DNA from 4 places in the Staphylococcus sp. GDY8P57P genome. Region 2 is predicted to be linked to each of the others. Evidence: predicted binding sites of a transcription regulator. Region 2 holds the regulator's gene; each other region holds the start of a gene.
What was found. The regulator Rex, encoded in region 2, represses fermentation and respiration genes when NADH is low (regulators of the CRP and FNR family bind a similar motif). The targets are predictions, from matches to a motif close to TTGTGAAATATTTCACAA.

Region 1 (8,038 bases), on a different contig from region 2:
AAGGTAATTTACTTATGCCATATCCATAAAATGCAAATGCCATTTGGAGTATCACCATTATAAATGCTAGACCATGATATTTCTTAATGAAGTTCAAAATACCCGCTACAATGAAACAAATGAAGCTTAGTGCAAACATCCACCAGTAATGTTGTACTGCATTATTGAAATGATCTGCATTTTGAATTCTCAACGATAAGAAAACAAATAGTGAAATAATAATCATAGGAGGTCCCCAGAAAATAAACCATTGTCTCATATATTTATATGCCACTTCATCTTTAGCTTTCGATGCATAGTATGTTAAAAATCCTGAAGATATATACAATACACTAATGATTGCTAAAAAGACGACTGACCAAGCAAATGGACTAAGTAGTAATTGGAACCAATCTAAATCAAAATGTGAACCACGTTCATTGATATAGCCACCTTCAGATATTGTTAATACCGTTGCTAATGATGCTGGAATTAACAAACCTGTTAAACCATACATAACTATCCATGGCAATTTAGTGTCTTGACCATAATGTTCAAATGCGTAGAAACTTCCTCGAATAGAAATCAGAATAAGCGCAATAGAACCAGGTACTAGCAACACAGTACCAAAATATAATGCTGAATCAGGGAAAAATCCTACAAATCCAACAAAGAAGAACACGAAGAATACATTTGTAACTTCCCATACTGGATTTAAGTATCGTTCAACTAAGTGGTTAATCTTTTTCTCTTCTCCAGTTAATTTAGTGTGTAAAGTAAAGAAACCCGCACCAAAGTCAATTGAAGCAACAATGATATATAAAAATAAGAACGTCCAAAGTACGGTAATACCTATTGTAGTGTAATCCATTAAGCATGACCTCCTTTTTCGATGACTTTATCTACATCATCTTGGGCAGGTTTATCTTTGAACATACGAATGAGTACATATGCTGATGTAAAGAGTAATACTAAGTAGAGTAATCCAAATAGTATAGTAACTAATGTTATTCCTCCTGCTTGCGTAGCAGCTTCACTCACACGCATATATCCTCTAACTATCCATGGTTGACGCCCAACCTCAGTTAAAAACCATCCAAATTCGATAGCTAACATAGAAGCTGGCCCAGTAAGAAGAATCGCGTATAACATACCTTTATGCGTAACGAATTTACGTAGTTTCTTAATGATTAAAGTTAAAATAAAAGCACCTGAAATAACAAAGCATAATACACCCATAGTTACCATTAAATCAAAGAAGTAATGGACAATTAATGGAGGTAATTCATCTTTCGGAAAATCATTGAGTCCTTCTACTTTAGTGTTTACATTATTATCCGCTAAGAAACTCAGCATGCCTGGTATTTTGATAGCACCTTCAACTTCTTGAGTCTTCTCGTTTAATACACCGAAGAATACTAAATCCGCTTTCGATTGCGTATCAAAGTGCCACTCGTAAGCCGCTAATTTCTCAGGTTGCGCTTGGTGTAAGAATTTAGCTGATAAGTCTCCCGCTAACATTGACAATAATGTTGATAAGAATCCAACAATCATAGTCATTTTTAAAGCTTTTTTATGATATTCTGCATCTTTATTATATTTATTTTTCAATAGTTTAAATGCTGCAATAGATGCTAGAACAAATGCCATTGTCATACCTGCAGTAGCTACTACATGGAACGCTCTTACTAGGAATGAAGGATTGAACATTGCTTCAAGTGGTTGTACATTAACCATTTTGCCGTCCTTCATTTCAAATCCTGCTGGTGTATTCATGAATGAGTTCACTGATGTAATAAAGAACGCAGAGAATGAACCTCCGATAATAACTGGGATGCTAATAATGAAGTGTGTCCATTTATTTTTGAAACGGTCCCATGTATATAAATAAATACTTAAGAATATCGCTTCAAAGAAGAAAGCAAATGTCTCCATAAATAGTGGTAAAGCAATGACATGCCCACCCATTTTCATAAATGTTGGCCAAATTAATGATAATTGTAAACCGATAATTGTACCTGTTACAACACCGACAGCAACAGTAATGGTATAACCTTTCGACCAACGCTTGGCTAATGCTATATATTTAGGATCCTTGTTTTTGATTCCTAAAAATTCTGCAATTGCGAACATAAGTGGCATACCAACACCTATCGTCGCAAAGATGATATGTACTGCTAACGTCATACCAGTTAGGAAACGACTAATTTCAACGGAATCCATAATTTCATCACCTTTTCTATATCTATTTTTAAAAAGCAATTAATATAAATTATATAATGTTCTATTTTCTAACTAAATCCTTTTGCTTAAATTTAAGGAAGATTTTTTTGATGAAATTCACATAATTTTCACAGTTTGCATTTCTTTCGAAAATTATATATAGTAATTTTCATGATAATAACTCGATAGGAGTGAGCTCGATTGCCAAACATCGTTATTTTTACTCAAAATGATTGTCCCCCTTGTACATTTGTAAAAAATTATCTTACTAAACACAAGGTCGGTTATATTGAAAAGAACATTGCGAATCAACAATATCGCGCTGAAATGATGGATTATGATGCATTCGCTACACCATTTATTCTCTTAGATGGCGAACCAATGTATCAAGTGGATTTAGATAAGATTAATGCTGCATGTCATATTGGTTCATAACATAATCATATTAACGATACAAGCCTAGCACTAAATGAAATGATTTAGTTGCTAGGTTCTTTATTGCAAAAAAACACCTTAACGTCAGTTAAGGTGTTTAATCTATATAATATTATTTAGAAATATGATTAACTAAATCTTTTACTTCTTCTTGAGTAGCACAATTAATTGCACGGTTAGCTAATTCAGACATTTCATTTTTACTTAAACCATTGATTTGTCTTCTAGCTTTTAAAATAGATGTCGCACTCATTGAGAACTCATCTAATCCTAAACCTAGTAATAATGGAATCGCTGTTTCATCTCCAGCCATTTCACCACACATACCAGTCCATTTACCTTCTTTATGAGAAGCTTCAATAACTTGCTTAACTAAGCGTAAAATAGCTGGGTTGTATGGTTGATATAAGTAAGAAACGCGTTCTGACATACGGTCAGCTGCCATAGTATATTGAATTAAATCATTTGTACCAATACTGAAGAAATCAACTTCTTTAGCAAAGATATCAGCTAATGCAGCTGTAGATGGAATCTCAACCATGATGCCTAATTCAATGTCATCAGAGATATCATGACCATCATTTTTAAGATTTTCTTTTTCTTCTAAAAGAATCGCTTTCGCATCACGGAATTCATTGATTGTAGCGACCATTGGGAACATAATGTTTAATTTACCATATACTGAAGCACGTAATAATGCACGTAATTGCGTTCTAAAAATATCTTGTTGGTCTAAGCATAAACGGATTGCTCTGTAACCTAAGAATGGATTCATTTCTTTAGGTAAGTTTAAATATGGTAGTTCTTTATCGCCACCAATATCTAACGTACGAACTACAACACGTTTATCTTTCATTGTTTCAAGCACTTTTTTATAGGCTTCAAATTGCTCATCTTCTGTTGGCATTTGATCTCTACCCATATAAAGGAATTCAGTTCTGTATAATCCGATTCCTTCAGCACCATTTTCCATTACACCATATAAGTCATCAGGTGTACCGATATTTGCAGCTAATTCTGCATGTTCTCCGTCGATGGTTACTGTTTCAGCATCACGTAATTTTTGTAATTCTTTTTTATCTTCAAAGAAACGTTCACGTTTGTTTTGATAAGCAATTAACTCATCTTCTGTTGGATCAACAATAACGTCACCAGTGATACCATCAACGATAACCATATCGCCTTGCTTCACTTCTTTAGTAATTGATTTCGTACCTACAACTGCAGCAATTTCTAATGAGCGACTCATAATTGCTGAATGGCTTGTACGACCACCAATATTTGTAACGAAACCTTGAACAAATTCTTTATTTAATTGTGCTGTATCTGAAGGTGTTAAGTCATTTCCAACGATAACAACACTTTCATCAATCATACTTGGGTTTGGTAATTCAACACCTAAAAGATGTGCTAACACACGTTTTGACACGTCTCTAATATCTGCAGCACGCTCTCTCATGTATTCATTATCCATAGATTCGAAGATTGTAATAAATTGTGAAGTAACTTCATCAAGGGCTTCTGGAGCACTTACTTTTTCATTCGCAATTTTATCTTCGATTGGTTGAATTAACTCAGGATCATCAAGTACTAATAAATGCGCATCAAAAATTGCAGCTTTATCAGGACCTAATTGCTTTTCAGCATTATTTCTGATTTTAGTTAATTCAATTTTAGAAGCTTCTAACGCATTTCTGAATTTTCGAATTTCAGCATCAGTATCTGTAACTTTTTCATTAGTGAATGATAAATCAGGTTCTACTAATAAATAAGCTTTAGCAATTGCGACACCATCTGATGCCGCAATACCATTAATTAATTTTGACATAATTATTCAGTTAAACCTTCTTTAGATAAGACATCACTGATTGCTTGAATTGCGTCTGCTTCATCGCTTCCATCAGCGTAGATAGTGATTTCAGCATCTTTACCTACACCTAAACTCATAACACCCATGATTGATTTTAAGTTAACTTTTTTACCGTTATATTCTAATTGAATATCTGAATCAAATTTTGATGCAGTTTGAACTAACATAGTTGCAGGGCGTGCATGAATACCTGTTTCATCGATAATTACATAAGATTTTTGTTCCATAATCTATTTCTCCTTCGCAAAGTTAGAATATTCAAATTTGTCATAATCTAACATAATTTTATACCATAACACTACCAAAATATATTACTAAATTCAATTCTAATAGGATTGAAAAACTATTATAATTGGTTTTTATAGAAATAAACAAGTGTTTCAAATTGTAAAAAGTCGATTTTAACCTTCAATATTTTTACTTACTTATCATATGCATAACAACACAAATTAAAATCACTGTCACAACTTTGGTTTAAATTATAATTTATGACAAATTCGTATGATAACTATTTAGCCTTTATCATTAAGCTTACTCCAATTATACTACAACATTTTCATTTTAAATAATATCATGAAGCACTTTTTCACATTTTTCGATATGTTCGCGCCCAAGTTTATTCATGAAGTAGTAACTGATTGATGCTGAAACAGCTTGTCCAACAACAGGGAACCATTTCGTTTGTTTCGCTGCAGCTCGTTTTGCCATGTCTCTAATAACCACTTTTAACACAGCACTTGATACTTTTTTACCAATAAATGAACTACCTTGAATTGCAGCTGCTGCTAAAATTCGTTCTTTCACATCATCCCCAAGCGTATTCACTTGTTTGTGATCTAGACCATAAATTTTATTAACATCTTCAATAATGTCTCGCATTAATTTAATATCTACGCCAAAGTCTAGTCCAGGAATTGGCACAATACTCATGCTTGATGATAATAATGATTTTTTCTTCACAATTGTTTCCGCTTTTGCTCTGCGTTCAGCTAATTCTTCTTTAGTAGTCGGTAAGTTACTTTTTTCTTTAATTTCTTCAATATTTAAAACTTTGTTTCCAACTTTATTTGTAACGCCACTTGTAAATTTATTCATAATGCCCATTTAAAGACACACCTTTCTTAAATCATTCATTAAACATGTATACCCATTTTTAATGATTTAATGCTTGATATTAATAAATACAGCTTTTAAGTATTTTGACGGCTTATAGTGTGGGTGCGTTTTAAAATCCTTAGGCAACCCCATAACTTCCTCAATATCATATGCTACATCTGCTTCATTAAGTGTAGTTTTAATAACATTTTTAAAGGCTTTCAATGAAAAAGCACTTGAATTTGTACATAATAATAGAGACCCATTTGGAGCAAGTATATTTAATGCACCATTAATTAAATCATCGTAATTCTTTTGTACTGAAAATGTCTTCTTCTTATTACGAGCAAAACTCGGTGGATCAATCACAATCGTATCGTATACTTTGCCGTGTCGCGCAGCATAATTGTAAAAATCAAATGTATCCATTACATAAATATACTGGCTCTTAGGATCAATACCATTTAAACCAAAGTTTTCTTCCGTTAAACTACGTGAACGATTGGCTAAATCCACACTTGTTGTTGTAGTCGCATTTTTAGCAGCTACAACCGAAAATGCACCAGTATAACTAAATAAATTAAGTATATGCTTATCTTTTGCAAAGTGGTCTCGTAATTTCTTTCTGACTTCTTTTTGATCTAGGAAAATGCCTGTCATCAAGCCATCATCTAAATCTACATTATAAAATGTGAAATTTTCCTCTATAACTATTGGAAATTCAGGCGTTTCTCCTAATACATGTCCACCTGTATATTCAGAATCTTTAAAACGCATTTTTTCAAAAATTGACTTAAATGGAAATACTTTCTGAATCGCTTCAATGACATTATAGCGGAATTTATATATTCCTTTTGAGTACCATTGAATCAATAAATGGCCATCGTAGTTGTCAATCGTTAATCCACCAACGCCATCGCCTTCTGCATTGAATAATCTAAACGCATTAGTACCTTCGATATGATAATAATAGTCACGTTCTTGTAATGCAATTTCAAATCTTTTTTCGAAAAAAGATGTATTAATTGTTTCATTTTGATCGTAGCTTAATATCCAACCTAGCCCCTTATGTTGGCGTCCAACATATGCGGTTGCAATGTACTGTTCTTGACCATTCATAATGTAAAATAAGTCGCCTTCTTTTAAATGATCATTGTTATAAATATCCGCTTCATCTACTAGCGGATAGTAATTCAAATACTTTGTTTCTTTACCTCTATTTAATGTGGCTATTTTCATTTTCAAACGCTCCTATTTAGATTGTTTTAAGTTTGAATTTTATACAATACTCTCGTTATCATTCAACACTAGTTTAACAAATATAAAATTATCATTACACAAAACAACATTAAACAAAAAAGGCGGAACGTGAAGTCTATTTCGTCACCATAGATTTCACGTTACCACCTTATCAAAATTAAACGCATTAAGGTCTTTCTCTCAATTGTAACGTAAATGCGATAATAACCGCTATCAACATTAAGATTAACGTTGGAGTTATAAAGATTGATAATAATAATCCATGAATCATAATGTTTACAAATTCAGTTAACAATTTAAAGAATAGAATACTAACCATAAAGAGTTGTAAATAATAATATTTACCTCTTAAGAAATGTGTAAATGTCGTTGCAATATAAGTGATAATAACTAGCATTAATAATAATAAAGTTACCCATTCAACAACATATTGTGTTTGAGATAGTTCCCATTCACCTGATACAAATAAAGCATTTCTGTTATTAAATTCAATAAATGTAAATAGGAATAAAATGAAACCACAGAATATTTCTACATACGCTGGTTTAATCCATTTCGGCCGTCTCATCCAATTAGGAATATCATCTTCTTCAATATTAAATACATTTTTGAATTTATTCTTAAATTTATCACGTTTTGATCTGATTTTTTCTAAATCGACACTTCTTCTCGTCTTACGTGCATATTCTGATGTTTTATCTTGAAGCTGTTTAAAATGAACTTTAGACTGATTCGAAACATTTCCTTTACTTGTTCTTGATAATTCTGGTTCTTCTTCTCCCAATTCTTCTTTAGTCAATGGTAAGGATCTTCTTAAGAATAAGAAATTCCAAATTGAAGCTTGCGCTAATAACCACATTACTAAGAAAAATGTATTTACACTTAAAATATCTATTGGTGCAATTTCATTGGCATCAATTTTGCCGTATAAAGAAATTTGAGTAATTAAATAACTTATTCCATAAGAAAAGATAATCCATAAGTAATGATTTTTTCTATTAGCAACATTAAGTTCATCTTTATATACAATGTAGCCTGTGTGAATAATAAAAGGAATAATAAAAATAATTGCCCAAAAACTATATACTTGAGTCATTAAAGTAATTGAAATGAGGAAGTATAAAATCCCAATAATTAAAAAGAAAATTGAGATGTCGTAATCATATTTCGTAGTTC
Region 2 (8,038 bases):
CCAGATTGATATATATTTCTAAATTGATTACCCTGTGCTTCAATTCCTTGGGGACTGAAAAGTATGATATCTTTAGAATTCAAATTAAAATAGTCAGGACATTCCCACATATAGCCAAAGTTTTTTAAATTTGTTTCAAGTTCTCCACAAAAAGACCATTGCTTTAATTGTTTATCTTTCGTCTTGTAAATTAAACAACGACCTTGTTCATCATTTGTTTGGGCACCAATTATCGCATAATATTCACCATTCAATTCAAACACTTTAGGATCTCTAAAATGACTTGTATATCCCTCTGGTTGTGAAGCGATAACGGGTTTATCAAATTTTGTAATTGTACCGTCATTTTCTACTTTCGCAATCATCTGACTAGCATAACGTTCCCATTGATCATCACGACGATTACCTGTGTATATGTAATATAAGTCACCTTCATGTTCAAAAGCACTGCCACTATAAACACCGTGACTATCATAATATGTATCTGGTTTTAATACGGCACCCTGTGGTTCGAACGTCACTAAATCGTCACTCGTATAATTAAACCAATACTTCAATCCATGTACAGCACCAAGTGGAAACCATTGATGTGAAACATAATATTTGCCATTATGATAAATTAAACCATTAGGATCATTGAGCAAACCTGTTTCAGGTTGGATATGAAATGTCTGACGAAATCTTGACGTTTCGACTTGCCGTTTAAGATGCTCTAGGTACTTTTTATCTACGTCTTCAATGCGACGATAACGTTCTTCTCTTGACCATTCAGCCATATTATTCCTCCATCATTGATAAATTAAATCTAAGTTTATTATTATTCTATCATCGACTATGGTATCGGTTCCATAGATTTATGTAATTTAAAGTGTCTATATTTCAACCGGGATTATGGTTTTTGACACGACATTTTTAGAAAAAATTAATTCATTTAATTGTTTCATAGCATGCGTGCCAGCTTTATAATAATTAAATTTAACAGTCGTAATCGTAGGCGTGACGAGTTGCGTCATTGGGTCTCCTCCAAAACCATAAATTTGATAGTTCTCAGGTGTATTGGGGTGTTGAGAATAAAACTTATGAATTGCTAATGCTATAGGATCTGTTGCACCAATTAATACGTCAATATTACATGTATGATTTAACTTTTCAGCAACATCATTTTTAGCCTCTTCATATTTAAAAGATGTTACATAAATTTGAGGATGAATATCATATTGTTTTAAAGCATCAATAATACCTTGCTTTCGTTGTATACCCACAGCAACATCTTCTTCACTAACTCCAAAGAATACGACGTTTCGAAATTGTTGATGCCCTATTTGTTCACCTACAATGTATCCTGCTTGATAATCATCATGAATAATACTATGTAATTCAGGATGCGACTGACCGACTAGAATAACTGGTACATCTAATTTCTGAATCACTTCTAAATGTTTATTTGTTAAAGTAGTAGCCATTAATATGATGCCATCTACCTTACTTCTTGAAAAGGTCTCAAGTGCTTCAATCTCAGCATGAACATCTAAACCAGTATAATTAAGTAATAATTGATATTGATGTTGATGGCATACCGATACAATGCCTTTAACTGTCTCATCCACTGCATGTGAATTCATTCTTGGTATAATAGCACCGATCATATGTGTATGCTTGGCTCTTAAACTTTGCGCAAATTGATTTGGTTGGTAATCATGCTCAGCTATGATACGACTTAACTTTTCCTTCGTATGCGGGCTAACTGAGCCGTCATTTAAAAAAGCGGGAGACCGTGCTTTTAGATACTCCCGCTAATTTTGCGATATCTGATATATTTTTCATTAGATTAATCACCTAAATTAACTGTCATTTAAGCATTATTTTATCACATAACTATTCTTATAAAATACTGTTTAGTATATGAATCACTAATAAAACTATCAATATCTTTTATTCAGTTTGTTTAATTCACCATAAAAATACGCTTTCTCACCATGAACAAGTTGATCCAATCCTGTCTTATCTTCTTCTTCAGTGGTTGCAATAGGCATGATACTTTGTAAAATCTTACCTATAATCCAAGTTAAAACCACCGTGTAACATAAAACCACGAGCACAGCTATAACTTGAATCAACACTGAGTGAATGTCTCCGTTATAGATAAATCCGTTTGATATATCATGATTAACATGTTGTGATTGAAACACGCCAGTAAGAATAGCACCAACGATACCTCCTGCACCATGAATACCAAAAGCATCAAGTGTATCGTTATATTTATATTTCACTTTAATCACATTAATAACGAAATAACAAACGATGCCACCCGCAAATGCAATAACAAATGCGTTGAAATAATTCACATAGCCTGCTGCAGGTGTAATAGCGACTAAGCCAGCTAAGACACCTGATAATAAACCTAGTAGGCTTATTTTCTTAGTCATAAGGTACTCAATGATTAACCAACTAAACGCACCACCACTTGCCGCAATAATTGTATTTACAAATGATGTTAGTGCAACATCATTTAACGTATATGCACTTCCTGTGTTAAAACCATACCAACCGATCCAAACTAAAATACCACCAATTAAAGTGATTAAAAGATTATGTGGCTGTATTTTTTCAATTTTTTTACCATTACCTATCATAATCGCTAAAATAAGGCCTGAGAGACCAGATGTGATATGTACAACTGTACCACCAGCATAATCTAAAGCACCAAGTTGTTGTATCCATCCTCCGCCCCATACCCAATGCGCAACTGGGCTATATATCAAAATCACCCACAAGAATATAAAAATAATAAACGGAAAGAATTTCATACGTTCAGCAATTGAACCTGAGAGTATTGAAACTGCTATTGTGCAAAACATCATTTGGAACAACATAAATAATGCAAACGGGATGTGTGGACTTAATTGGTCATTGACTGCAAAACCAACATGTTGTAGGCCAATCAAATCGAAATTACCTATAAAAGCATTGCCTGTTCCAAAACTTAATGAAAAACCTAATGTAACCCATGTAAACGTCACGATAATCATTGCTGCCATACTTTGCATAACTGTGTTTAGGACATTCTTTGATTGAACTAACCCACCATAAAACAAGCTAAGCCCAGGGGTCATTACCCAAACAAGTAAAGTGCAAAGAAATAAAAAAATTGTGTCATCCATCTTCATAATTACCACTTCCTTTGAAAATATCATAATGATACTTCAAAGAAATAGCAAAAATACGTAAGATAAAATGACACAATATGTTACATAATATAACAGTGTTTTAATCACTTATTTCGTTTTAAGCTTTTTGAATTGTAATTGTCCAAGATGCATCATCTAATTGTTCATAATTCGTAACTGGATAACCTTGTTCAGCCGCCCAATTTGGAATAGCTTCTGTTGCTTGCGTACAATCGAAATCTATTTTAAGTTCATCACCATTATCTAATGTTTGCATTTTCTTTTGTGCTTCGATAAGTGGGAATGGACATACCATACCTACTGTACCTAATTCATATAACATTGTTATTCCTCCAATTAATTATGTTGTTTGTGTTTGTTTTGGAACTGCAGTAGTTTGAGATTGTGATGTTTGTTTTTCTAACTTTTTCATTGGTCTAATGAAAATAAAGTAACTCATAAACCATACACCTAAAATCATAGAACCTAGTGCAATCCAGCCTTTCCAAGACATAATAGCTGTTTCTACTAAGCCATTACCAATTGAACAACCACCTGCTACTGAGGCACCGAATCCCATGCAAATACCACCAATAGCACTATTACGAATCGTCTTCTTATCAGGTAATCGCCATTTGAATTCACGCGATCCTCTAGCAGCGATATATGACCCTAAAAAGATACCTAATATTAATAGTACACCCCAATCTATTAACTGAGTATCTCCTGTAATTAAAAACGTAATTAAGTTTGCTGATGGTGTTGTGATGCCTAAACCATAATCTCTACCAGTTGACATACTCATCGGCCAAGCAATTAATGCTATCAAACCAACTGCTATACCAGCTACAAATGGGTGGTATCGTTTTTCAAATAAATAATGTCTCAAGCCACTATATTTTTGCTTAAGCTTTGGAACCGCAAATTTGGGTTTAGGTTTGCGTAACGTTTTAGTTACAAAAATAATCGTGATGATCGTTAATATTAACGTAAATACCCACATTGGAATACCCGTTGTCTGAGACATATTGGCATTGATATTTGTAGGTTGATTTATCCACGTCATCACTGGAAGCAGCACACCTGTTTTAGTAATTGCCGCAGTTACTGCATATAACACGAGTGCTACCCAACTTCCAATTAAACCTTCACCAGCACGATACCATGTACCTGTAGCACAGCCTCCTGCTAATACAATACCTATTCCAAATATAAACGCACCAATGATGGTACCAATAATTGGAAATGTACTATCAGGTATTGAAATAAGATTTAACCCAGTTAAAATAAGTAGTCCTATACTTTGGACTGTAATAGCTACTAATAAAGCATAAAACATTTTGTTATTTTTTTGAACATACATGTCTCTAAAGCCACCAGCTAGACAAAAACGTGTACGTTGCATAACAAACCCTAATAATATTCCAACGATAAGACCACTAATAATCATCCATATCACTATTAATTCATCCTTTCCCGATTATTTTACTAAGGTATTATAATCAATTGTACTAAATTTGGCAACTTCTTAAAATAAAATGCTTCTAGCGATTTTTCACACGACCTATAAATTATTGCATTGGATTCACTCAATGTTGGCTAACAAAACGGGAGTGGGACAGAATTCTTTTGAATTCGTCGTCCCACTCCCAACTTGCTTTGCTTGTAGAATTTCTTAGTGAAATTCTCTTTGTTGGGGCCCCGACTCCCAACTTGCTTTGCTTGTAGAATTTTTTAGTGAAATTCTCTTAGTTGGGTCCCCACCCGCAAGGATGACTAGAACTGAGAAAAGCTTGGTTTAAGCCCCTTATCAGTTCAGTCAGCAACTGCGAATTTGCTAAATAGCATGATTATATTATTTATGTCCCAGAGTGCTGTAATAAAAGTGACGTTATTTAATTGGAATAATTTTTCATGAAGAATAGCAATGATTGCAATTCTATACCTAAGTCAATATGATGAACTTGTACACTATTAGGTACTTCTATTCTAGTTGGTGTGAAATTTAAAATACCATTAATATTTGCTTCAATTAACTCATTTGCCACACGTTGCGCTACACTTTCTGGCGTCGTTAAAATAACAACATTAATATCTTTGTCAGCAAGAACTTGTTTTAAGTCGTTCATATGATGGACAGTCACATCACCAATCTTATTTCCGACAATGTGCTCATCAACATCAAAAGCCTCTGTAATGGTCATTTCATCATGAATTGAAAAGTTATACGTTAAAAGTGCTCTACCTAAATTACCAACACCTACCAATGCAATGTGTATATTATCGCTATCACTAAGTGCCGTTTTAAAGAATTCTAATAAACTATCTATATTGTAACCATAACCTTTTTTCCCTAATTCTCCAAAATATGAGAAATCTCTACGAATGGTTGCTGATTCAATATTTAATGCCTCGCTAATCGCTTTTGAATTCACTCTGTCTATGCCTTTTGATTTTAACGTGTTAACGAATCTGTAATATAAAGGTAATCGTTTCAAAGTTGCCCGTGGAATTTTAGATTTATTTTGAGCCATTTAAAATGCCCCCCTTTCGTTTGAATTTTATAATCTATGTATCCAAACTATTTTGAGTGCTATACGTTTTAAATTTTTAAAATTTTCTTATGTCCTATTATGAATACTGGAATATTATACCTTAACGCATTTTAAAAATAAATAACTTAGTTTCAAGAAACTAAGTAATATGGTAAAATATAGAGTAATATACAACTTAATTTCGAGTAATAAACTTACAAATAGAAAGGTGAAACCTGAATGATACTCTTGCAATTAAATGACATTTCGAAATCATTTGATGGTGATGATATTTTCACACGTGTGAATTTCGAAGTAAAGACAGGCGAACGAATCGGAGTCGTAGGTCGTAACGGTGCTGGAAAATCAACCTTAATGAAAATTATTGCCGGTGTTGAAGATTACGATAGCGGCCATATTTCTAAAATTAAAAATTTACGAATGGGTTACCTGACCCAACAAATGACGCTTAATTCATCCGCTTCAGTGTTTGAAGAAATGTCTAAACCATTTGAACATCTCAAAAAGATGGAACGCTTAATTAAAGAAGAAACGAACTGGCTCGCTGATCATGCATCTGACTATGATTCTGATGCCTATCAACAACATATGGAACGTTATGAATCATTAACCAATCAATTTGAACAACTCGATGGTTATCAATATGAAAGTAAAATCAAGACAGTTCTACATGGTTTAAATTTTAACGAAGATGATTTTGATAAACCTATTAACGATTTTAGTGGTGGTCAAAAAACACGATTATCATTAGCACAAATGTTATTAAATGAGCCAGATTTATTACTATTAGACGAACCTACAAACCATTTAGATTTAGAAACAACAAAGTGGTTAGAAGATTATTTAAAATACTTCAAAGGTGCCATCGTCATCATCAGTCACGATAGATACTTCTTAGACAAGATTGTCACGCAAATCTATGATGTGGCACTTGGTGATGTTAAACGTTATGTAGGCAATTACGAGCAATTTATCGAGCAACGTGATAAGTATTATGAAAGTCGCATGCAAGAATATGAACGTCAACAAGATGAAATTAAGCGATTGGAAACCTTTGTAGAAAAAAATATTACACGTGCCTCAACAAGTGGTATGGCAAAAAGTCGTCGCAAAACATTAGAGAAAATGGAACGTATCGACAAACCAATGTTAGACGCAAGAAGTGCCAATATTCAATTTGGGTTCAATCGAAATACAGGAAATGACGTGATGCATATTCGCAATCTTGAAATTGGTTATGATGCGCCTATAACATCTCCAATTAACATAGAAGTCACGAAAGGCGATCATATCGCAATCATAGGTCCTAATGGTGTAGGTAAAACGACGCTAATTAAGACAATCGCACAACGACAAGATCAAATAGACGGTAATATTACCTTTGGTGCTAATCTACAAATTGGCTATTATGATCAAAAGCAAGCAGAATTTAAATCCAACAAAACAATTCTCGACTATGTTTGGGATCAATATCCAACTATGAACGAAAAAGACATACGCGCTGTATTAGGACGTTTCTTATTTGTACAAGATGATGTTAAAAAAATTATTAACGATTTATCTGGTGGCGAAAAAGCACGATTACAATTAGCACTCCTTATGTTACAAAGAGATAACGTCTTAATCCTTGATGAACCTACAAACCATTTAGATATTGATTCTAAAGAAATGCTTGAACAAGCATTAAAAGATTTTGAAGGAACGATTCTATTCGTTTCCCATGATCGATACTTTATTAATCAATTAGCTAATAAAGTCTTTGATTTAAATATAGATGGCGGTCAGATGTATCTTGGAGATTATCAATATTATATTGAGAAAACAGAGGAAGCAGCTGCATTAGAAGCATTTGAAAATGAACGTAATGATGATAGCAAGAATGATGTTTCCAATCAAAACGTAAACAATAACACCATCAATACGTATGATTCACAAAAACAACAACGCCGTGAGCAACGTAAATTAGAACGTCTCATTGAAGAATGTGAATCTAAAATTGAATCCTATGAAAATGAAATCGCTCAAATTGATGAACAACTGACGCAACCTGATGTATTTAATAATCCTGAAAAAGCTTCATCATTAGCGAATCAAAAACAAGAAACCGAACAGAAATTAGAACAAGTTATGACCGAATGGGAAAATTTACAAGAAAATGTTTAAAACGCATTAATCTTAAAATAGCTAGAAAGTATTTTATAACTTTTTAGCTATTTTTTTGAATCAATTTCAATAAAAGTTATAAACAGTTAAAATGTGATAATACCAACTATCCACAAAGTTATCCTACTTATCCACAAGATATTTTTGATTCAT
Region 3 (8,038 bases), on a different contig from region 2:
CTACCCATCATGCATTTATATCGTTTTGTCGCGACATTTAGTAATGAGTCATTTCAAATAGCAAAAAATTATTTAATGTGCTATAAAGATGGTGATTATCATTTGATACTTTTCAACAAAATTAATGATCGCTATTTATCAGATAGTCAACAGCATTATATTTTTGAAAATGATTTTAAAGAAAATACACTCTTCATAGTCAATACACTTAATAATGAACACGGCTCAATACAACATTTAATTCCTCAGGATAAACGCGATGTGTATATTGAGAAAGATATCATTCAACAACTAGACCAATGCAACCATCCTAAAACAGAATTATTAATTCAAGAAAAGGATTACGCAACATTTCAAGTAACACTTAAACATGACGAAGTTAAATATATTTGTATTAAACCTTCATAGTATTCACGTTGATATGAGTTTAGACATATGTCATTTAGGATATATGTAAACTAAGGAGATGATGATTGTGGAACAACAACAAGCGATTCAAGCAATTGAAAAAGTGTTAGACACTTCTAAAGTTGGTGTATTGTCTACTGCTTACAACAATAAACCAAACAGTCGTTACATGGTCTTTTATAATGACGAATTGACTTTATATACGAAAACAAGTACTGAAAGCACTAAAGTTGAAGAGATTAAACATAATCCTAGCGCATATATTTTATTAGGTTACAATGAAACAACAAACAATAGTTTTGTTGAAATAGAAGCCAATATCGAAGTCGTAGAAGATCAAAAAGTGATTGACTGGTTATGGGAAACACAAGATAAGACTTTCTTTGATTCAAAAGAAGACCCTAAATTATGTGTACTTAAAGTCATTCCTAAAACGATAACATTAATGAACGATGACGATGTCGATACGCCTGTAACGATTACTGTGTAATTTAAAAAGTGTATTATGAATTTGAGCGTGGGACGATGAATTCCAAAATGAATTCCGTTCCACTCTTTTTTGTCAATTTTATTAATTCAACATCTTTGTGTCATTGATATGATTCATTGCGTGTTCAATTTAATATCGTTTATTATTTTATTGCAATTTAATACTATTTTTTGTATAAAAGAGATAGAACTTTTTAAAGGAGTCTATAACATGAAAAATAAAAAAGGTTTAGGTATTGGTATTGCACTGATTGCTATCATGCTTATTGTATGTATTGTTCTAGTGGTCATGATGATGACGGGTGGTCAAAAAGAAACCTATTATGGTTATATGAAGAATGATCATACAATTGATAAAATGGTCAATGAACAAACTGAAAAAGTTGAAAAGAATATCGAATTACCTTCTGATAGCAAAGCGAATGTCAAAAAAGGTGACTTTGTATTTTTAGTTAAAGAAAAAGGATCAGACAAATTCTCAAGAGTATCTAAAGTCGATCATGATGATGTACCACATGGATTAATGATGAAAATTCATGAAATGCATGATATGAAAGGTATGTAAATGGTCATAGATGACTGCCAATGAAGCCCATTGCTTCGTTGGCAGTTTTTTTATGCAATAGTTGTGCTCCAATACAAATCATTGATGTTTTCAAGTAGAACAAAAAAAGTACCGAACGCATTCGCTCGGTACAAAAAATGTCAGATTTCTTTTTTTAAATTGATTGTAAATACTTTTTACCTTGTTCTTTATCATAAACCTTTTCCCATTTAGAGATAACAATAGCAGATAATGCATTACCTACTACGTTTACACATGTACGAACCATGTCTAATAAACGGTCTACACCGATAATTAATGCAAGACCTTGTGCTGGTAAGCCCATCGCACCTAATGTCGTTAATAATACTACGATTGAAACGCCTGGTACCCCAGCCATACCTTTAGAGGCAACCATCAACGTTACCATTAAGATAATTTGCTCTGAAATCGATAAATGGATGCCATACATTTGTGCAACGAATAACGCTGCGATAGATTGGTATAGCGCTGATCCATCAAGGTTAAATGAGTAACCAATTGGAATGACGAAAGATGTGACATCTTTAGGTGCCCCGAACCTTTCCATTTTCTTCATCATAACTGGTAATACTGCTTCTGAACTAGAAGTAGAGAATGCTAATAATAATTCATCTTTCAAAATTTTAATAATTGAGAAGATACTTATACCGCACATTCTTGCTACAATACCAAGAACGATGATAACAAAGAATACCATTGCGAACACAACTACAAGTACTAATTTTAATAACGGAATTAAAGCGGCTGCTCCAAACGTCATTACTGTTGTACAAATAAATGCAAATACACCAATTGGTGCTAATTTTAAAATTTTATTAATCATCCAGAAAACTGCTTCAAGTGTTCCGTTTAAGAAACCTTTTACAGGATCTGCTTTTTCACCTATTGCAGCTAATCCTAAACCAAAGAATACTGCGAAGAAGATGATTGGTAATAATTCACCTTTAGTTAATGCTTCAAATATGTTTGTTGGTACAATGTTTACAATGGTATCAATAAAGTGATTGCCATATGTAGATTGTTCTGCAGCTGATGCAGATGATTGATATTTAGAAATATCGCCTTTAGGTAATTTCGTTGGATCTAAACCAGCACCTGGTTTGAATAAATTACCAATAACAAGTCCTAAAGCAATTGCGATTGTCGTTATAATTTCAAAGTAAAGAATTGCTTTCCATCCATAGCTACCTATCTTCTTTGAATCCCCTAAGTTAGAAATAGATAATGCTAAAGCACAGAATACAATTGGGATGATGATCATTTTAATTAAATTTAAGAAAACGTCACCGAAAGGTTTAATATAATTTGCTACGTTATCTTGGCCAAATAATAATAAACCTACAACTACACCTAGTACCAATGCGATGATAACTTGCATCGGCAAACTAATTTTTCTCTTGAACAGAGCCATGTTGGAACCCCCTTCATCTGACATCGCTTAATTATATCAGATAATTATAAATTGGGATATAAATTTTTTAATAGCGCACGCTACCATACACGTATCCAATAGCACAAAAAAACTGTACATAGACAATAAAATAACGTCTAAATACAGTTTTATAATCAAATGCTATGGTTTAAAATTTTGATCGAAATCATTATATTTCGCATCTTTCATACTTTTTTTAGTTTCAGTATCAAAGCCCTCTGCAAAGATACCTTTACGCGTACCAATTGGTTGAATGACATAAGTCATATGTGGTTCATCTTTAAATACAACTTCTTTGTAATAAACACCTTTTTTGGCACTATAAAGTGTCTCCTCTGATTTAATTTTATCAGTTAAATTCCTTTGCTCTAAATAACTATCAACCGTTTTAATGTTTCTGTGGCCTTGATATGTTTTCATTGCAAAAAAGAAAGCGACTGCTACTACTAATGAAATAGCTAAAATAATACAAATTCTAATCCATTTTTGTTTTTTACTCATTTTGAAACTCCTTTGCACACAACCTAGTCTCAACATATTTAATCACTATCTAAATTATTATGAATGATAGTTTGAAAATTTTAAAGTATTTTTATATTTCTGTAACAAAATAGCCTAACAATTTATCTCTAATTCAAAATAAATCTACACTTACACCCTTTATGTAGATGTACTTTAAAATAACGTTTAAATGACTTGAAAAGTCCATAGAATACTATGATAACGGGCTTGACAATACTTTTAGTTCATACTATCTTTAAATAAGTTAAGGGGGAAATATATGTATGTAAAGGATAGTTATTTAAGTAATCAATTATGTTTTTTATTATATGTTACTTCTAAAGAAGTCATAAAAAAATATACTCACTATTTAAAAAAGCATGATTTAACATATACAAGCTTTATGGTCATCATGGCTATCGAAAATGATGAAAAAATAAATATTAAATCACTTGGACGTCGTGTCTTTTTAGATTCTGGAACACTTACACCTCTCTTAAAGAAATTAGAGAAAAAAGGCTATGTACAACGTATGCGTGAAAAAGAAGATGAACGAAATCTTCAAATTACCCTCACTGAAAATGGTATTAATATTAAACCAACGTTGGAAGCTATCTCTGACCAAGTCTTTGATGATTTTGATATTACACATGAAGAAAACGAAGAACTCGTTAATAGCTTAAAACATGTAATTTCAAAAAACTTCGATTATACAACTAACTAATATTTAATCATGGCAAAAGCATGAACTACTGATTTATCGCAATGACTAGGCTTTATACATAATAGAACTTTTGCCATGTATTTCTTATTCCACACCACTATCTTCTTCTCCTGTTCTATAATACCTTTCGCTTTACGTTAATCGTCTCTATTACTATAATGTACTTTAAAAGTAGCATTTTACAACTATACTATGCTTACTTAAATAAAGGAGAGACAATCGTATGAATAATAGAGATTTTTTCGATCAATCCATTTTTAAAAATAACCCAAAAGATGTATTTCGTGATTTAGGAGAACAAGTATTCAATCAATTTTCATCAAAAAGTTTCCCAACAAATATTTATAATCAATCAAGCCAATATGTATTAGAAGCTGAATTACCAGGCGTTAATAAATCAGAAATTGAACTTAAATTTGAGCATTCTGCACTAACGATTAAAGTACAAAAGCATGTATCAGAACAAACAGGTAGCGTCCAATTAAATGAGCGTGCAAGTGGTGAGCTAGTCAGACATTTCGAATTTAATGATATTGATAAATCACAAATTAAAGCAAGCTATGAAGATGGCATTTTAGTCGTTACTTTACCTAAAGAAGTAAGTGCACAAGATCAGACGACTACCATTACAGTAGAATAATCACTGATACAGTAATATTAAAGAGCAATACAAAGCTATCATTAGCCTTGTATTGCTCTTATGAATGTATAAACTTATTTTGCGTATTCTTTTTTATATAAGTGTCCCATTGTAATAAATGCTAAGATACCGAATATTGCTAAAAGAATAAACGCTAAATGACTTGAACCTGTTAATCCTGTTACGTAAGTAATCACTAGTGGTGGGAAGAATCCGCCTAAACCACCCATCATTGAAACAATACCATTGGCTGCACCAGATTCATTTGCAAAGTATGAAGGCACGAGTTTAAATATTAAACCATTACCTAACCCTGCACAGATACTGATTGTTAAACAACCAATCGTAAATAATGCGATATGACTTGAAATGCCTAAAATAACGGCACCTATAACCATAATAATAAAGTCAATCATTAGTACTTTAACCGCATTAAACTTATCTCCAAGAATCCCTCCGACCGGTCTCAAGAATGTAGCTAAAGCTATAAATACACCTGATCGAATCCCTGCATCTACTTTATCAATACCAAAATTATTTACTAAGTAGTTAGGTAAGAATAATCCAAATGCTACAAAAGCACCAAATGTAATAAAATACCATAGACTTAAATAATATAATTTGTAATTTGATGATAATTTTTTAAATTGAGATGCTAAAGGTACTTTCACTTTTGGTTCATTTTTATCACCAAAAAAGAACATTAAAACGGCAAAAATAGCAATGATAATCAAATAGCTTCTTACTGTTGTTTGCCAACCAATAATACCTGCAATCGGTGGTGCTAAGAATGATGATACTGCTGTACCAATGTTACCCATACCATAAATACCATTCGCAAGTCCTACTTTATCTTTTGAAAAATATTTTGGTACAGACGTTACACCGACTGAGAAAATCGCGCCACCAACACCTAAAAAGAATCCTGATAGCATTAACATGCCTGGTGTTTGTGCTTGTCCTAAAAAGAATATTGGGAATAATAGAACGACAAAACTACAGAAGAATACCCATTTCGCGCCGATAACATTCGTTAAATAGCCAAATGGTACGCGTAGTATTGAACCTAATATAACCGGAATTGCCAGTATAATTGATAACTGACCAGGATTAACCTTAATATCTTGTGAGATATACGGCATTAATGGAGAAATGATACTCCAAGCCATAAATCCTACTACAAGACTTAACGTTTGTAATGTAAGTTGAAAGCCACCTTTTGTCTTATACATTTTTTCACCTTCATCATTTCATTTTCTTTATCAGTAATTGTTATATAAAAGAGGTCAAAAATTTATATTTCAATCACATTACTGATTACATTTAAATTTTAGTAGATTTGTGAAAAAATGAACATAAGGACATTCCCTTATACTGCCGGGGAATCCCCCTATATTTTCTATCCCGAAATGAACATAAATAAAGAGGCCAGGATGGCATTCTTCTCGAATTCGTCTTCCTAGCCTCTTAAGGATGATTAGATTTGAGAACGGCTTAATTTAAGAACCTTCTCAATTCAGTCAGCTACTGCGCATTTGCCATGTAGCTTAAATGATGTTTTTACCTATAACACATTCGTTTTTAGAGATGTAAATGTAATTAAAAATCCAACAATTTCTTTTTCAATGCATATTCAACTAACTCGGGCTTAGATTTTAAATCCAGTTTCGTCATAATATGTGTCTTATGTGCCTCGACCGTTTTAACCGACACAAACAACTTTTCGGCAATATCTTTATTGCCATACCCCTTAGCAATGAGCGGTAAGATTTCTAGTTCTCTTTTAGATAAAATTTTAAAAGGATCATTCGTAGATACGTCATCTGAATGCTTATGATTCACAAATTCATTAACTAACGATGTCGTCAACTTCATATCTACATAGGTTTCACCTTTATAAACTGTGCGAACTGCTAACAATAACTGTTCGTCAGGTGCATTTTTTAAAATATAGCCTTTAGCGCCATTACGAAGAACGTGGAACAGATATTCTTCATCATCATACATCGTTAATATTAAGATTTTAGTTTCTGGAAAGCTTTCTGATATCTTACTTGTCGCTATTAAACCAGATTCGCCAGGTTGCATACTTAAATCCATAATTAAGACATCTGGTTTATGTTCCATCACTTTCTGATAAGCCTCTCCCCCATCAGCAGCGGTTGCAACAACTTCCATATCTTCTTGAAAGTTTAATATCATTGAAAATCCTGTTCTAACGACTGCATGATCGTCTGCGATTACAATCTTCACTTTATATTCCCCTAACTTACTTTAAACTGGTACTTCTAACGTTATAATTGTCCCCTTGCCAATGTGCGTTTCAATGTTCACTGATCCTTTGACAAGTTCTGCTCTTTCGTTCATACCATATAATCCTAACCCTGTTCCTTGTGGTTTCAAATTAGGATCAAAACCATTACCTCTATCAATCACTTCTGCGATAAGACCCTCTGGCGTTTGTTGGACAGACACATCTACTTCATAAACGCCAGCATATTTCAATGCATTAAATATTGCCTCTTGAACCACTCGATAAACGACTGTTTCAATTTCACTATCGAAACGTTGATTTTGAATATTTGATTGATACACAACGTTAAATCCATAATTTTGTTCTAATTGCTTGAAATACGATTTAAAAGCCGCTTCCAATCCTAAATCATCGAGTGATGAAGGTCTTAGTTCAACTGACATGTTTCGAATGTCATTAATTAAATTAGACATTAAAACTTCAATGTGCTCAGATTTCTCAATCAGTTGTGACATATCTTGTTGATATTTTAACAATCTCAACTCAACATCTACATTTAACATTTCTTGAACAACACTGTCATGTAGTTCTCTAGAAATACGTTTTCTTTCGTTCTCCTGTGCGGCAATCGTTTTACGTAACATTTGACGTTGATACATTTTTTCTTGACGCTGAATTTGTGGTGATATGTCTTGTAATGTAAAGGCATAGATTTGAGCCTCTTCATCAATACATTGATAAGACGCTGTAAAAGGTTGAATCTTATTATCCACAGTCTTCATGAACACTTGGAAGTTCATATCATTCGGCTTTGTTGTATCTAAATAACAATTAATACAACTTTGTAATGCAAATTCATTAGAGTAACCTTCACAACGATTACATATTGCATTTGTCATAGCACTATAGTTATTGTCCTTTGAAATGATTTCTTCAGCAGCATCATTCATAGCAATAACTTTACCATCTTTATTCACAAAGACGATTTTTTCGTTCGTTTTTTC
Region 4 (8,038 bases), on a different contig from region 2:
AGTGCCTACAATTAATAAGATTAAAAATGCAGTTTATGCAGCACATAATTCATTACCAGAAATTAATAAAATTGCAGATCGTATTGAATATTTGAATGATCATCAAGATGAGCTTGATAAATATGCTAATCAATTTCGTGCGCTAGGTAATTATAAAGGTGATGTTTTAGATGCACAACAAAAACTGAATGATGTGAATGCGGCCATACCATCATTAAACGAGAAAGCAAAACTCATCTTAGCACTTAATGAATATATGCCAAATATTGAGAAATTGCTAAATGTAGCTTCTAATGATATACCAGCACAGTTCCCTAAAATTAATAGAGGTGTAGATATTGCTAGTGAAGGGCTTGATTTAGCACATTCACGTCTGAACGATGCACAAGGATATCTTACAGCTGCGCAGCAACGTGTAGGTGATTACCAAGAAGCGGCCAATCGTGCACAAGAGGTAAATAATCAAGCTAATAACAGCTTGCGTCAACAAAGTACATCGGGATTGCCACACTATGATATTCAGAAGTTGAGTACGGATAGTAGCCAAGACACTGTCAACGATAATCAAATTGTGTCAGACAAAGACGTGAAGTCGATGAACAGTGCGCTTGCAGAAGCGTTACTCACACTTTCTAGTCATTCTGATACTCAAGCGAAAGCGACACAGTCAGACATCAATGCCTTGAAAACGATATCCTATGGCGTCATCGGTTCTAATCGACCAACTGAATTTAATGAGATGTTACGAAATTTAAAAACACGTCTTGAAAACAGCTCGAAAAATAACCAACAACTGATCGACGTATTAAAGGAATTAGAAAAAAGAGAACATGTCGATTTATCATCACAAATTAAACAAGTAGAAAGTGCAAATAATCGCATCAGTGATACATTGCGTTCAACGAATCAACTTATTGATGCCTTGAAAAATGGCAGTTCAGGAAAAGCAGAAGCGGTTAATGTATTACGTTCATTACCAGATTTAAATAAAGCGTTAGGTAACTACCGTGACTTTATTAAAAATGACTTAAACAATCGTTTGTTAGTCGTATCTAATCAAATTACGCAAGAATTAAATAAAGGTCAGAATACGCTATCAGACGTTCAATCTAAATTAAATACAATTAATCGTGTTATCATTGCGGGTCAAGATATTGTAGCGGATGGGCAAAATCGCATTGCTAATATTCAAAGCGAATTGCCGGCTTTAGAACAAACATATATTAATGCGATGCAAACGGCACAGAACTACTTCCCGACTGTAAAAGCAGACGTAGCGAATGCAGCAGACTTTGTTCGTAATGATTTACCTGAGTTAGAGCAACAACTTGCTAATGCGACAGCAACTGTAAATGCGAATTTACCAACATTGTTTAATAAGTATGACAATGCAGTTGATTTATTAAATCAAAATCAACCACGTGCGAAAGAGGCATTAGCTAACTTAGCGAATTTCTCTGAAAATCGTTTGCCTGATATTGAAAAAGATTTAGACAAAGCGAATAAAATCTTCAAGAAATTAGACGAAGACGATGCGGTTGATAAAGTCATTGATGCGTTGAAGAATGACTTGAAGAAACAAGCTAATGTGATCGCCAATCCAATTCATAAAAAACAAGTGGATGTCTTCCCAGTTAAAGATTATGGTTCAGGTATGACACCATTCTATACCTCATTATCTATATGGGTAGGTGCCTTGCTATTAGTAAGTTTATTGTCTGTAGATAATAAACATGAATCATTGAGAGACGAATTGACGAAACGTCAAATTTATTTAGGTAAAGGTGCATTCTTTATCATGATGGGAATCATTCAAACACTGATTGTAACCATTGGGGACTTAGTGATTTTGAAAGCACAAGTTGAATCACCGATACTATTTATCTTAGTTGCATTATGTGGTGCGATTGTCTTTAACACAATAGTGTATACATGCGTATCATTACTTGGTAACCCAGGTAAAGCAATCGCAATTATTTTATTAGTACTACAAATTGCCGGTGGTGGGGGTACTTTCCCAGTCGTTACAGCACCTAAATTCTTCCAAACCATTTCACCATATTTACCGTTCACGTATGTGATAGATTCATTACGTGAAACAGTAGGTGGCATTGTACCGGAAATATTAATCACAAAAATGCTTATCCTAGCACTATTCGGATTAGGATTCTTTATTCTAGGTATCTTAGTCAAACCAGTGTTAGATCCAGTAATGCGTAAAATTTCTAAACGTGTAGATGAAAGTAAAGTTACTGAATAGACGCAAAAATGATATTTAGATAGTAGGAAGCGACTGGGACAAAATTCCTAGCAAAATAGGGAGTGGGAGAGAATTCTTTTTGAATTCGTCGTCCCACTCCCTTCTTTATTTACTTATCCTGGAACTTTATGCCCCGGATGTTTTGGTAACATCTATTTAGCGTTAGCTCACTCAAATTTTATTGGTTTGTACCATTAGAATTATTTGCTTTAGCTGAACTACTTGAACTTTGTGTTGAACTACTTTGAGTTGTTGTTTTGTTCTGAGTGTTCGGTTGAGAGGTTGCCGGTTGTTGTGTCGATGGTTGTGTACTTGGTTGTTGTGTTGTTTGTGTTTCTTTCGTCTTTTTCTCTGAAGTAGCACTTTCTGAACTATTTTGTCTAGAACTGTTTTCTTTTGTTTTAGATGATTGTGTTGCAGAGTTATTTGGTTGTGTCGAATCATTTTGTTGAGTATTTACATTATTGTTTGACGCTGGCTCTGATTGTGCATTTTCCCCATTATCAGACGCATTAGATTGTGATTCAGTTTGTGTTTCACTTGTTTTATCTTTTTTGTCTTTTTTATCATGTTTTTCAGTTTTATGGTCATCGCTCGAATTTGAATGTTTAGTACCAGTTGCTGCAAAAAATATTGAAAAGCCTAAAGCAACAATAAGTAATAAAATGATGATACCTGCCAATACTTTTTTCAAAGTGTGTCCTCCGTCCTTAATTCATTTCTTTATCTTATTATAATAAAACTTCATAAAATAGATAGTATTAACACAACTTTATAATATTAAATTTTGTTTACTAAAATTTTGATAAATAGGTCTTAAGTACAGTGAATGTTTGTATGTATTGTGCGATAATATAAGTGAAGTGTAATTCTAATATAGAAAGAAGGACTAACATGAATAAAGTAGTTAAAACTATTGCCTCAACAACATTAGCATTTGGAACACTTTTAGGAGTGAGTAGCGCAGTACTACCAGTACAAGATACTGCCCATGCAGCAACTCAAACGAAAGGGTATTATTACGCTTATAATGGTTACGTTGATAAAGATGCTAAATTCTTAACAGATAAAAACTTTATTAACGCAATTAAGCATGACAACATTAAATTTAACGGTATTAAACTTGCTAAAACGAACAGTACAACAGTTAAAGAGAAGTATAATCAGAAATTTACTGGTGTAACGAGCGACGGTAAAAAAGCGAATAAGTTACAATTTATAGTCAAAGGTGATTTAACGTATAATCAACTTAAAAAAGCATATGGTAAAGATTTGAAAAAAGTAAAAGGTAACAAAAATGCCAAAGGTAGCGGTATTTACGTATACAAACCTAATAAAAATGGTTTAGCGGCATCATTCGTACTTAATGAAGGCAAAGTTGTAGAAGTAGATATTAGTTATGCAGGCTTTACAACAAGTAAATAACTTTAGATTTGGGAGTGGAACAACACAGTCGAAAGGAATGTGGTTCTACTCCCTTTATTTCAATTTAGCTAAAACGCAATACCTGGTTCAGTGATAAGCATCACTCATTGCGTACCACACTTACTCCACATTACAAATAACCGCAAAGTCGAGTTTCATTGTTTGTGAGCCATTCTCATTACTAATGGTGATGCATCGATTCAATGAATCAATCCGACGTATATAGGCTGCAATGGATTGAATATAACCATTTCTCCAATAACTAATCATCGCCAGTTGATGCTGTGTGAACTTGTAAGTCAGCTGACGATTAATCATTTCAAATTGATCATCTGATAAAGAAGGCATGGCAATTTTATTCTGTTCCTCAATAAAATCATTCAACCGTTGATATTGTTCTGGCATTGTCGCAAATGGCGCCCACTTCACCATGCCACGTCCTTGAGGAATATTAGCGTCTAAATATTGTCTTGGTATTTTACGATAATCTGTTTCATATTTATATTCATCTGGCGCATTAGGATTTGGAATCATGTTAACCACCTCAACATCATTATAGAACATATGTTCGTACTTTGGAAGAGGTTTTTTACAATATAAATGAATTTTATATTTATGGCGGAAAAGTAAAAAAGACTATATAAAAGAGCCATAAGTTTAACAAAGGGGAAGTAAACTTATGGCTATAGTCATTACATAATATAACTTTTTGTGAAGGAGTTAATGGGGATGTTACTCCTACATTTAGTATAACATAATTTATATAAAAACATTATTTAACGATTTGTGAAATTTAATTTTGTATAATTTATAACATTCACAGATTAAGCACAAATGCGCTTTCCTTATCAAAGAATAAAAATTGTATAACCACTTTGAATAGCGTATGATATGTTTAGTTATAAAGAAAGAAGGCTATTCATTTGAGAAAATCAACGCAAACATTCGTCACTGCAACCTTGGCATTAAGTACATTATTAGGTGTAGGTGTTACCGGTACATTAACGGAAACATCTATCGCACATGCCGAATCTAAAACGATGTCAAACACAACGACTACTCAAGCCAATGCGACATCTGCCTATTACAATTATAAAGGGTATGCGGGTCAAGACGTATCTTTTGTATTAGACAAACATTTTAAAAATGCAGTAAAAGCTGAGAATGTCACATTTAATGGTGTTAAATTAAAGCCAACATCATCGACTAAAAATGTTAAAAAATATGATCAATATTTCAGAAATGTATCTAAAGACGGTAAAACAGCATCATTACTTGATTTAAAGGTGACTGGGCAATTATCATTAGACCAATTAAATAAAGTTTATGGTAAAGACTTACAAAAAATTGATAATCATAAACATAATACAACGGGCATTTACTACTACCAACCCAATACAAAGGGAATGACAGTTTGGTTTGATGTAGAAAAAGGTAAAGTGGATCGTGTAGTAATGGGCTATAGTACCGTGAAACAAGCAATGAAAGAAACGAAATAGCATAATGGTGACACTCCGAAAGTTGAGTAATAATGCTCACTTTTGGAGTTTTTTTGTGAAAATAAATAAAAATGATAGCAAAATTCATGAAATAGCCAACACCACGATATACGAAAAGATGATACGTTAAAGGTAAGAATACATACAGCTTTATGCTGTATAGGGGTAGAGGAGTTTATAATATGAAAAAGAGTAAACGTCTAGATCTCATCGAAACGGTAGTTAAGAATAATCGCTTTAATAAAAAAGAAGAGATTGCAGATTATATTGATACACATTTTGGCGTACGTTATAGCATCACTACAATTTCAAGAGATTTAAAAGAATTAAAGATATTTAAAGTCCCAGCAGTAAGTAACCAATCGTATTATAAAAAGTTAGATAATACACAACAAATGGATGCTAAAACGAAACTACTTCATTATTACGATAATGAAATTCAAAGTATCATCATCAAAGATAGTTACATACTAATCAAAACCTCTCCTGGATTTGCACAAGGTATAAATTATTTTATTGATCGCATGAATATTGCAGAAATCCTTGGAACAGTGGGGGGCAATGACACATTAATGGTACTTACAAATTCAGAGGAAATGGCAAAATATGTTCACTATAAACTGTTTAATCATAAATATTCAAATTAATGCATAAAATATAATGTGGATTTACGTTTTGATGTTATCTATAATAGTGTGTGAAACGCTTAAAATATAATGTTCACATCTTGAGCGTTCATCGTGTTAAACGTAAAAATGATAAGTGTTTATAAATACAGAATGATGCATAAAAAACTTTTTCGGTTAGATATCAGCATGTCAACATGAATGAAATATACATAATAATCACTAATTACCTAACATTATTGTATATTCAATCAAAAATATGCATTGAATAACCAAAAAGCATGAATTAACACACATTTAGAATGTGAAAACAATCACATAATGAAATCTGAAAGCGCTTTATACTCTAGTTGTAGATAAATAAAGGAGGAAATGAATATGACTCAAGGACCTATCCAAGTAAACAGTGAAATCGGCAGATTGAAAACAGTATTACTCAAACGACCTGGTAAAGAACTAGAAAATTTAGTACCAGATCACTTAAGTGGCTTGCTATTCGATGATATTCCTTATTTAAAAGTGGCACAAGAAGAACACGACAAATTTGCACAAACACTTCGTGATGAAGGTGTAGAAGTTGTTTATCTAGAAAAACTAGCAGCTGAAGCCATTGCAGATAAAGATGTGCGTGAACAATTTATTGATGATATTCTTGCAGAATCTCAAAAAACAGTCTTAGGACATGAAGCTGAAATTAAAACATTCTTTGCGACATTATCTGACCAAGAATTAATCGACAAAATTATGGCTGGTGTAAGAAAAGAAGAAATTGAACTTAAAACAACACATCTCGTTGAATATATGGATGATAGATATCCATTCTATTTAGACCCAATGCCTAACCTTTACTTTACACGTGACCCTCAAGCATCAGTAGGTAGAGGTATGACAATCAACAGAATGTATTGGAGAGCACGTCGTAGAGAATCTCTATTTATGACATACATTCTAAAATACCACCCAAGATTTAAAGATGCAGATGTACCGGTATGGTTAGACAGAAATTCACCATTTAACATCGAAGGTGGCGATGAGTTAATTCTTTCTAAAGATGTTTTAGCCATTGGTATTTCAGAGCGTACATCAGCACAAGCGATTGAACGCTTAGCACGTAATATATTCAAAGATGAATCTACAACATTCAAAAAAGTGATTGCGATTGAAATTCCAAATAGCCGTACATTCATGCATTTAGATACCGTATTCACAATGATTGACTACGATAAATTCACAGTACATTCAGCAATTTTCAAAGAAGAAAATAATATGAATTTATTTACAATTGAATACGATGAAGCCAAAGACGACATTAAAATCACACATTCTAATAAATTACGTGAAACACTTGCAGATGTACTTGGTGTTGAAAAAATCGAGTTTATTCCAACAGGTAACGGTGATGTTATCGACGGTGCACGTGAACAATGGAATGATGGTTCAAATACATTATGTATCCGCCCAGGTGTAGTTGTTACTTACGACCGAAACTACGTATCAAACCAATTACTTCGTGACAAAGGTATTAAAGTACTTGAAATCACAGGTAGTGAGCTTGTTCGTGGACGTGGGGGCCCAAGATGTATGAGCCAACCATTATTTAGAGAAGACATTTAAAGTATTTCGAGCAACTATAAGGACTTATTTTGAAAATACATCGCTGAGAAAGTGATGTAGCAATATAACACAAGGAGAAGGGTTTGAAGCAAATTGCCAATCAATTGAATAACGATGCTTCAAGCCCTTAATTTAAAAGTAATCCTCCTTAGAAGGGGAAATGAATTATGAATGAATCAGACACAAACAAACTTGGTAAAACGTCACTCATTGGTTTAGTTATTGGTTCTATGATTGGTGGCGGTGCGTTCAACATCATTTCTGATATGGGTGGTCAAGCCGGTGGTTTAGCCATTATGATTGGTTGGATCATCACTGCAATTGGAATGATTTCACTCGCATTTGTTTTCCAAAATCTCACTAATGTAAGACCGGACTTAGAAGGCGGTATTTACAGTTATGCACAAGCTGGATTTGGTGACTTTATTGGTTTCTCAAGTGCTTGGGGCTATTGGTTTGCTGCTTTTCTAGGTAACGTAGCCTATGCAACATTATTGATGTCAGCGGTAGGTAACTTCTTCCCAATCTTCAAAGGTGGTAATACACTACCAAGTATTATCGTCGCTTCTTTCTTGCTATGGGGTGTGCACTTCTTAATACTTAGAGGTGTTGAA

Region 1: a site for Rex is predicted at 2,308-2,325, ahead of KA878_RS06425 (cytochrome ubiquinol oxidase subunit I). Genes of this name have one in related genera too.
Region 3: a site for Rex is predicted at 6,120-6,137, ahead of KA878_RS08210 (nitrate/nitrite transporter). Genes of this name have one in related genera too.
Region 4: a site for Rex is predicted at 6,113-6,130, ahead of arcA (arginine deiminase). Genes of this name have one in related genera too.

What each region holds. Positions count from the first base shown of each region.
Region 1 covers NZ_JAESLK010000018.1:241,883-249,920, forward strand. The annotation lists gene KA878_RS06420 (cytochrome d ubiquinol oxidase subunit II) at 1-850, opposite strand, end outside; gene KA878_RS06425 (cytochrome ubiquinol oxidase subunit I) at 850-2,202, opposite strand; gene KA878_RS06430 (glutaredoxin family protein) at 2,404-2,637, shown strand; gene ptsP (phosphoenolpyruvate--protein phosphotransferase) at 2,750-4,465, opposite strand; gene KA878_RS06440 (phosphocarrier protein HPr) at 4,468-4,734, opposite strand; gene KA878_RS06445 (hypothetical protein) at 5,069-5,611, opposite strand; gene KA878_RS06450 (class I SAM-dependent rRNA methyltransferase) at 5,669-6,841, opposite strand; gene auxA (lipoteichoic acid stability factor AuxA) at 7,029-8,038, opposite strand, start outside.
Region 2 covers NZ_JAESLK010000009.1:86,483-94,520, forward strand. The annotation lists gene KA878_RS04275 (sucrose-6-phosphate hydrolase) at 1-776, opposite strand, end outside; partial or broken gene KA878_RS04280 (LacI family DNA-binding transcriptional regulator) at 873-1,824, opposite strand; gene KA878_RS04285 (ammonium transporter) at 1,923-3,167, opposite strand; gene KA878_RS04290 (sulfurtransferase TusA family protein) at 3,286-3,510, opposite strand; gene KA878_RS04295 (YeeE/YedE family protein) at 3,529-4,626, opposite strand; gene KA878_RS04300 (redox-sensing transcriptional repressor Rex) at 5,063-5,701, opposite strand; gene abc-f (ribosomal protection-like ABC-F family protein) at 5,942-7,885, shown strand.
Region 3 covers NZ_JAESLK010000019.1:278,450-286,487, reverse strand. The annotation lists gene rsp (AraC family transcriptional regulator Rsp) at 1-408, shown strand, start outside; gene KA878_RS08240 (pyridoxamine 5'-phosphate oxidase family protein) at 476-898, shown strand; gene KA878_RS08235 (DUF4889 domain-containing protein) at 1,109-1,462, shown strand; gene KA878_RS08230 (cation:dicarboxylate symporter family transporter) at 1,617-2,894, opposite strand; gene KA878_RS08225 (DUF3139 domain-containing protein) at 3,057-3,416, opposite strand; gene KA878_RS08220 (MarR family winged helix-turn-helix transcriptional regulator) at 3,697-4,140, shown strand; gene KA878_RS08215 (Hsp20/alpha crystallin family protein) at 4,364-4,780, shown strand; gene KA878_RS08210 (nitrate/nitrite transporter) at 4,855-6,012, opposite strand; gene nreC (nitrate respiration regulation response regulator NreC) at 6,380-7,033, opposite strand; gene nreB (nitrate respiration regulation sensor histidine kinase NreB) at 7,055-8,038, opposite strand, start outside.
Region 4 covers NZ_JAESLK010000035.1:9,099-17,136, forward strand. The annotation lists gene KA878_RS10715 (YhgE/Pip domain-containing protein) at 1-2,260, shown strand, start outside; gene KA878_RS10720 (hypothetical protein) at 2,439-2,954, opposite strand; gene isaB (immunodominant staphylococcal antigen IsaB family protein) at 3,155-3,685, shown strand; gene KA878_RS10730 (YolD-like family protein) at 3,806-4,219, opposite strand; gene isaB (immunodominant staphylococcal antigen IsaB family protein) at 4,609-5,184, shown strand; gene KA878_RS10740 (arginine repressor) at 5,367-5,831, shown strand; gene arcA (arginine deiminase) at 6,189-7,424, shown strand; gene arcD (arginine-ornithine antiporter) at 7,592-8,038, shown strand, end outside.